DNA from 2 places in the Pseudarthrobacter sp. RHLT1-30-1 genome. Region 1 is predicted to be linked to the other one. Evidence: predicted binding sites of a transcription regulator. Region 1 holds the regulator's gene; the other holds the start of a gene.
What was found. Region 1 encodes LexA, which represses DNA repair genes until DNA is damaged. Its sites were predicted from a motif close to TCGAACANNTGTTCGA; they were not measured.
Positions count from the first base shown of each region.

Region 2: a site for LexA is predicted at 1,611-1,626, ahead of AC50YM_RS13365 (LexA family protein). Genes of this name have one in related genera too.

Region 1 is NZ_JBWZCG010000020.1:51,745-55,940, forward strand. Features, by position in the region: gene AC50YM_RS14525 (histidinol-phosphate transaminase) at 1-561, opposite strand, end outside; gene AC50YM_RS14530 (LysM peptidoglycan-binding domain-containing protein) at 618-1,109, opposite strand; gene lexA (transcriptional repressor LexA) at 1,456-2,205, shown strand; gene AC50YM_RS14540 (ATP-dependent DNA helicase) at 2,338-4,196, opposite strand, start outside.
Region 2 is NZ_JBWZCG010000017.1:58,955-63,150, reverse strand. Features, by position in the region: gene AC50YM_RS13380 (hypothetical protein) at 62-190, opposite strand; gene AC50YM_RS13375 (hypothetical protein) at 333-455, shown strand; gene AC50YM_RS13370 (helicase associated domain-containing protein) at 561-1,211, shown strand; gene AC50YM_RS13365 (LexA family protein) at 1,640-2,071, shown strand; gene AC50YM_RS13360 (Y-family DNA polymerase) at 2,064-3,362, shown strand; gene AC50YM_RS13355 (hypothetical protein) at 3,401-3,739, shown strand; gene AC50YM_RS13350 (hypothetical protein) at 3,736-4,110, shown strand.

The DNA of each region.
Region 1 (4,196 bases):
TGCCTCGTAGACAGCCTCCACAACGTCCAGGCCAAGCCCGGTGCCGGTGGGGTTGTTCGGGGAGCAGAGGAAAACGATGTTCGGTCCGGCGTCGCGGACCTGGCGGGCGGCAGACGCCGCGCTCAGCCCGTAGTCCGCGGTGCGGGTCCCGGCGAGGTACCCGGTGTCCGTGCCGGCCGCGAGCAGCGGGTACATCGAGTAGGTGGGAGGGAAGCCCATGACGGTCCGGCCCGGTCCGCCGAACGCCTGGAGGATCTGCTGGAGAACCTCGTTGGAGCCGTTCGCGGCCCAGATATTCTCTGCGCCCAGTCCGTGCCCGAGGTATTCGGCCAGGGCTGTGCGGAGTTCCGTGAACTCGCGGTCCGGATAGCGGTTCAGGCCGACCGCGGCAATCGTGACGGCTTCGGTAATGGCGGCACGCACATCGGCCGGGACACCATGGGTGTTCTCATTCACGTTGAGCAAAATGGGGACGTCCAGCTGCGGGGCGCCATACGGCGTCAGGCCCCGCAGATTCGTCCGGAGGGGAAGTCGGTTCAGGCGCTCTAACTGGTCAGTCACTTTCCTAGTTTAAGTGAGATCGCTGCGGGCGCTGAAACTGTGACGGATTCCCGGAGCTAGCTGGACGGAATGAAAAGCGCCTGGCCCGGCACGACCCGGGCGGCGTCCAGGTTGTTCAGCTGGACGATGTCGGCGACCACATCGCGCGGATCCCGCTCCGGCGCGACGGCCTCGGCGATGGCCCACAGTGACTCGCCGGGCTGAACCGTCACGGACACGGTGGGCGTCAGTGACAGATCGGCGGCCGACTCCGCGGCCTTGGCCGGGGCGTTGAGGAAGCCACTGAGGGACAGGATGAGCGCGGCCAGTATGATCAGTGGCACTCCGATGAAGACGATGCGTCCCCGCCGGGTGAGGCGCAGCGGCGCCTGCTTGGCCCGCGCGCCGCGGCCGGCCAAGCCGGGCCGGCCGTCGGAGGCCTGACCGCCGGCGGAAGGGAGCTGGGCCAGGGAACGCCGCTGGCCCTCCGATGCACCGCCGTCGGGGCGGCCGTAGTTGCCGAACGCGTCGCGGCCGAAAGTGTCGTGAAATGCGCTTGATGCTGACATGAACTGAGCCCTCCTGGACCATACTGTGCCGCCCGGCGTACTCCACATACGCGCCGCCAACCGGCCTAACCTTCGAACAAAGAACCGAACGTTGTGCTGAGTCCGAACGGTGTCCAACTAGAACACATATTCGAATCGTGCCTGCTCTGTTTTAGCACTTATTAACGAACATTGTCGAGACTCGCTAGAACAAATGTTTGAAAAAGCTGTGTGGCTGGCCTACGTTTGAGTCAAAGAACAACCACTTCTGCAGTTGATCAGCAGGGTCTGACATTTCATCTCAGGCCGGAAGTTCCCGGCAGCCGCAGCCACGGCGGCCGGGCGGAACGGAAAGGCGTTGGCGAACATGGCAGCACAAGCCACAGGCGGCAGGGCCACCCAGCGGAGCCCGCAGGCAGCCCGGCCACCCAAGAGCCTCACCGTCCGGCAGAAGAAGATCCTGGAGACCATCCAGCGGTCCGTAACGGACAACGGATACCCGCCGTCCATGCGGGAGATCGGTGACACCGTCGGCCTCGCCAGCCTGTCCAGCGTCACCCACCAGCTCTCACAGCTGGAGAAGCTCGGTTACCTGCGCCGGGATCCCAAGCGTCCCCGGGCCATGGAAGTCCTGATGCCCCTGACGCTCGATGAGGGCACCTCCAAGGTTTCCGGGATCGAGAAGTCCAGTGGCCTGCGCACGGTCGGCGGCTTGTCGGTTTCCGAGCTGGCCAGTGCCACCGACACGGCCATGGTGCCGCTGGTCGGCCGGATCGCCGCCGGCGGTCCGATCCTGGCCGACCAGGTCGTCGAGGACATCATGCCGCTGCCGCGCCAGCTCGTGGGCCACGGCGAGCTCTTTATGCTCAAAGTCGCGGGTGACTCGATGATCGATGCGGCCATCTGCGACGGCGACTGGGTCGTTGTCCGCCGGCAGGGCGACGCCCTCAACGGTGACATTGTTGCAGCACTGCTGGACGACGAGGCAACCGTCAAGACGTTCCGCCAGCGCGACGGCCATACCTGGCTGCTGCCCCAGAACACGCAGTACGAGCCCATCCTCGGCGATCACGCCGTCATCATGGGCAAGGTCGTCTCGGTCCTGCGCTCCCTTTAGGCGGCACGGACCTGCTCGTCCGCGGCTGGAACGACTGGCGGGTCCGCGGCAGCACGGAACCGCGCGTCGGCGCCAGAAAAATGGGCCCCGCCGGCATCGGACGGGGCCCTTCGCGTTCCTTCCCGGCGGTGGCTAGGCGGCCGGCTGTCCTGCTTCCTTGGCAAGCCGCTCCAGGGCCGCGACGGCGACCGCCGGATCTGTCGTCGGCCAGAACGGCGGCAGGGCTGCGCGGAGGAATCCCCCGTAGCGCTCGGTGGAAAGCCGCGAGTCCAGCACGGCCACCACTCCCCGGTCCGTCGTCGTGCGGATCAGCCGGCCGGCGCCCTGCGCCAGGCGGATGGCTGCATGGGTCGCCGAAACGCTCATGAAGCCGTTGCCGCCGGCCTGGGCCACCGCGCGGGACCGGGCGGTCATGAGGGGATCATCTGGCCGCGGGAAGGGAATCCGGTCGATTACCACGAGGCGGCAGGAGTCCCCGGGCACGTCGACACCCTGCCACAGGGACATGGTGCCGAACAGGCAGGTGTCGGGTTCGTCGGCGAACTGCTTCACCAGCGCCGTCATGGTCGAATCGCCCTGGCAGAGGATGCTCATGTCCAGCCGGGGCCGCATGGCCTCGGCGGCCTCCTCGGCCGCGCGCCGCGAGGAGAACAGACACAGGGCTCCCCCGTCGGAGGCCCGGATCAGCTTCTCCAGCTCGTCGAGGGCTTCCGGGGACACACCGCGCCCGGGCTTGGGCAGGTGCCTGGCAACATACAGAATGCCCTGTTTCGGGTATTCGAAGGGCGAGCCGACGTCGACACCGGTCCAGCTGGGTGCACCCGGCCCGACCAGGCCAAGGCCGCCCGCGGCCGGTTCGAAAGCGGACCCGATCGCCAGGGTCGCCGAGGTCAGGATGACGGTGTGGTCCGCGAACAGTCCTTCGCGGAGCCGGCCTGCGACGCTGAGCGGGGCGATGTTGATCAGTGCCGGCGCGGACTCGTCGGGCTGGGCGTAGCCCTGCTGCGGGTCAAACGTGCTGTTGCGGGAAAACCAGACCACTTCGCGGTTCTCGCGGGCGGCGAGCAGCCGTTCGCAGAGTTCCAGGATCACCATGAGGCGGGAGCGCGCGAGCTGGCGGCCGCCGTCGGCGGTATTGGCACTGTCCCCCTTGGAATCCGAGAGCGCGGCGCGGCAGGCGTCCCGCAGCTGGTCCACACAGTCCAGTTGTTCGGTGTTGAGGCCGTTGGGCATGAGGCCGCTGGGTACCCCCTCAATGGCAAGTTCGAGGTGGGAGGCGGCGTTGTTCAGGGCGTCCACGGTGATGCCGGTGTTCTTCCGGGCCCCGGACGCGGCGGCGTGGACCATCGCGACGGAGAGCTGGCCGGACACGGCACCGGTCACCCGGTCCTGCAGTTCATGGGCTTCATCGACCACCACAACGTCGTAGTCCGGCAGCACGGCGAGGCCCTCGAAGGCGCTGACGGCCAGCATCGCGTGGTTGGTGACAACGACGTCGGCGTCCGCGGCGTTCGCCCGGGCCAGTTCGCTGAAGCATTCGGCCGCCAGCGGGCACTTCTGCGCGCCCAGGCACTCCATCGAGGTCACCGAGACCTGCCGCCAGGCACGGTCCGTGACCCCGGGAAGGAGCTCGTCCCGGTCCCCCGTCCGGGTGTCCTCGGCCCATTCACGCAACCGGACGACTTCCTTGCCGAGCTGCGACGACGGGCCGCCCATGGCCGCGGCGAAATGCGGCACGGAGGTGTCCTCGCCGAGCGAGAAGAGCTGGCCTTCGGACGGTTCTTCGGAGGGGAAACCGCCGTCGAGCTTGTGGCGGCACACGTAGTTGGAGCGGCCCTTGACGAGGGCGACCTTGACCGGCCGGTCAAGCGCCGGGGTGATGGTCTTCAGCAGCCGGGGCAGGTCACGGCCGACGATCTGGGTCTGCAGGGCCAGGGTGGCGGTGGAGACCAGGGTGGGCTTGTCACTGACGAGTGAATGGGCGATCAGCG
Region 2 (4,196 bases), on a different contig from region 1:
GAACTGCTTCCGTCGTCCAGTCCAGGATGTTCTTCCGTGTTCTCTCTGCCAACACCGAACGCTATTGCTTGAGTGATGGCCCAAGTTCCTTAGCGAGTCTCGCCTGAAGAATCATTGAAAAGAGTGCCAACTCGTTCTGCTTGACCGTGGGATGCTTGTCCTTCTCTTTCAGAAGCAGCGCGGCATTCATGAGGGGGACCTTCGACACTAACTGAGGCTCGTGCGACAGCACCTCCCACAGTACGCGCATCGCCCCGCTTTGCCCGTTCCGCACCTTCCAGGTCTCCGTCCGAGACATTGCCGCCCCGACAAGTCTCAACCTGGACCAGCTCGTGGCCGCAGACCGGATTCCGATCGCCCGCGCGCTGACCACCGCACCCGTCACCTCCACATGGAGACGGCAGAACTCGCCGCTTGACCTCGATCTGGACTTCGACCTCTTCGGCACGGACTGATCCCCCGACCTGACCCGGCACCGGAGCCACCCGGGCAATTAGCAGTGCCTATGGGCCCGGGTGCACGCCCGTATTGCGAGTCTGGGTCATGGCAGGATAGTGCCCATGGACAGGCGGTTGCGGCGCGCTCCTGACGCGGAATGGGTGCTGATGTACCGGCTCGGACTGAGCCGGAAACGCATCGCTGAGCTAGTGCGCGTTCATCCCGCCGTCGTCGGGTACCACCTGGTCATCGCCCGCCGCCAGGACCCGGGACTCGAGGCCGAACACCACGCCGCCGCGGGTACCAAACCCGGCCCCTCCCCCACGGACCTTGCCCGCATGGAAGAGGTCATCGCCTGGGTCTCTGCCGAAGGCCGGCTCCCTGAGGGCAGTTCCGGCGACCGGGACGAAAGGTCGATGGCGCGCTGGCTATCCAGTCGCCGGCGCGAAGCAGCCGAAGGATCCCTGGACCCGGACTACAGCCACGGTCTTGCCCGGGTGCCGGGGTGGGCCGAGAACCGCCGGGAAGTAGCGGACGAAGCCAGGTGGCACGAGCGCCTGGCAGAGCTCGTGGATTTCCGGCAGGAAGGAAACGACTGGCCACGCCACCACGACTATGACTCCGAACGTGAACACACCCTCGGAGTCTGGATCCACGCCCAGCGATACAAACGACGCCGCGGGGACCTCGACCCAGTGAAGGTCAAACTTCTGGACGCCGCCGTTCCCGGATGGCAGGCAGGCAGGACCCGGGGCCGCCGTCCCCGGCCGTGACCGGAAGGTCGCGTTTCCCAGCGGCGTGGCGTCAGGCCGGCTAGTAGAATGGCTTTTGGTTCTCCAGTCCCCCCAGCTTGGAGAACCGGGAGCCTCCGCGCTTGAGTCCTGGACTCGCGCAGAGGCTTCCTCATAGGCCCGATAGATGCCGTCACCTACCGCGCCGCTCCCCCGGCTGCCCCGCCAGGAAACAACCCATTTCAGGACCGGCGATGACATCAGCCGATGGCGTCGTGCCGGCAGCAAGGACGCCCACCGGGTTGTGCCCATTGTGGACAGGTGGTGGAGCCCTCCGCACAGCTCAAAGCTGTCCCCATTGGCGTACAACCCGTCCGCCGGAGGCCGGTCCGGAACCTGGATAGTTCTTTTGTCGGGGTGCACCAGTACACTTAAAATGAATCGAACATATATTCGAATAAAGGTGTGTTGTGGGCGTTATTGTCGGTCCCCGCGTGATAGATGCGGGCGCATCGTTGTTGTCGGTGCTGATCTCCCCGGTCGCTGTTGCAGCCGGGTATCCCTCGCCCGCGCAGGACTACTTTGATGGCCGGATCGACCTGAACGAGCACCTGATCAAGGACATCACCAGCACGTATGTCGTGCGAGTGTCCGGGGAGTCAATGGAGGGCGCGGGGATCAGCGACGGTGATGAACTGATCGTCAACCGGGCTCTGGAACCGGTGGACGGGTCCGTTGTCGTTGCGGTCCTGGACGGGGAGCTGACCATCAAACGGCTGCGGATCACCGGAACCGGGGTCGTGCTGCAGACAGAGAACCCGGCCTACCCGGATATCCGGGTGCCGTCCTTATCCGATCTGGTCGTGTGGGGCGTTGTGACCCGGTGTTTGCACCATGTCTAAGCCGGCGGTGATGCGGCATATGCCGCAGATCGCGCACGTGGATGTGAACTGCTTCTATGCCTCGGCCGAGCGGGCCTTCGACCCGTCGCTGGAGGGCCGGCCCGTTATCGTCCTGTCCAACAACGACGGCTGCGCCGTCACCCGCTCCCCCGAAGCCAAGGCCCTCGGCATCGCCATGGGTGAGCCCTGGTTCAAACTCGCCCCGCGCGCCAAGCAATGGGGCCTCGTTGCCCTCTCGAGCAACTACGAGCTCTACGGCGACATCAGCGCCCGGGTCATGGAGCTGCTGGGCCGGTACTCGGCCTGGCTGGAGGTCTACAGCATCGACGAGGCCTTCCTCGGCGTCAAAGGCACCCCGGACGAGCTCCTGGCCCTGGGCCGGGACATGAAGATCGCCGTGCGGCGAAACGTCGGGGTACCGGTCTGTGTGGGCATCGCGCCCACGAAGACCCTGGCGAAGCTGGCCAACAAGTGGGCGAAGAACAACCCCGCCTTCGACGGAGTCTGCCACTGGGACTCCGTGCCCGCCGCCGAGAGGGAAGGGCTGATGCGGCGCCTGTCGGTCATCGAGATCTGGGGTGTCGCCACGCGGCTGACCAAACGCCTCAACGGCTTGGGGATCCATTCGATCCTTGATCTGTCCCGGGCGGATCCGGTGATGATCCGGGACCGCTTCTCCGTCGTCATGATGCGCACCGTCTTGGAACTGCAGGGAACACCCTGCATCCCGATGGAGGAAGAACGGATCGGCCGGGACCAGCTCATCTTCTCCCGCTCCTTCGCCACCCCGATCACCACTGCGGCCGGGATCCGGCAGGTCATGAGCGTCTACGGCCAGCAGGCCTCGGCGCGGCTGGCCAAACACGGGCTCCAGGCCAAAGTCCTTACCGCGTTCGCCGGGACCTCACACTTCAACCCGAAAGACACCTCCTACCCCTCGGTGTGCGTGCCGCTCCCGATGCCGACCGCCGATCCGGTCCTGCTCACCAAAGCAGCCCATGCATTACTCCCCCGCATCTGCGAGGGCATCCGGTACGCCAGGGCCGGCATCATGGTCACCGATCTGAGACCCAGCGGCAACCAGGCACCCCTGGCCCTTTTCGAGAACCCGCACGAGGAACGCCACGTCGGAACCCTCCTCGAAGACATCACCCGCCGGTACGGGCGCGGATCCATCGGCCTGGGCCACGGCGGCATCCGCGGCGGACCGGACTGGACCATGAAACGGGACATGCTCTCCCCCCGCTACACCACCCACTGGGACGAACTCCCCCTCGTCAAAGCCGCCTAAAACACCCGCACGACAGCACCACGAAAGAACGCACCCCCATGACCACCACCACCATCGAAGCCCCCACCCAGACCAACGAATTGCAGGTCCGGACCGACCCGGCAGGCAAACCCCTCGCCATCCGCCACGACGGACGGATCTGGCTTGTCGACCCCGACACCGACTCCCAGCACTGGTTCGGACGCGACGCCTGGTGGGACACCCGCCGCACGGCAGCCGTCGGCAGCGGCGACCTGGTCAGCATCGAATATTGGCGGGTCCAGGTCCTCGGTTCCCACTCCGCCCTTCGAACCTTTACGCTGCGCCGGAACCCGCTCTCCACCCAATGGCTCCTGGAAAGCATCAGCGACGCCGACGACACAACCGAAGAAGAGTGAACGGCCAACCCATCAGCGATCAGACGTGGGAAGGAATCAGCAGAGAATTCACACTGCCCTCCCTGGAGCTTGTCCGCCGGCGGCTCTCCGAGCTCATGGAAGACCCCGAACCGGTGATGCGCCGGCTCGTTCGCGTCTTCATCGACGACGGCACCTTCTGCCCGGGCTTCCAGTTCCTCTCCGGCGGCCAGCTCCAGCCAACCGTCACGGCACTCTTCCGCAGAGCCATGGAGCTGGATATCCCGCACAACTACTTCACCCTCTGGATGATCACCCCGTCCACGGCACTTGCCGGAACCCGTCCCGTAGACCACCTAAAAGGTGGCCCCGCTCCCCTTCTCCGGGCACTGGAATCCTACCGCTGGCGCTAGCGGCGGCCCCTGACGGAACCGGCGGGGTGCGTAGCGTTGGTCCATGGGACTCATCTACGACAGCCCGGACCTCGCGGCCCTGACAC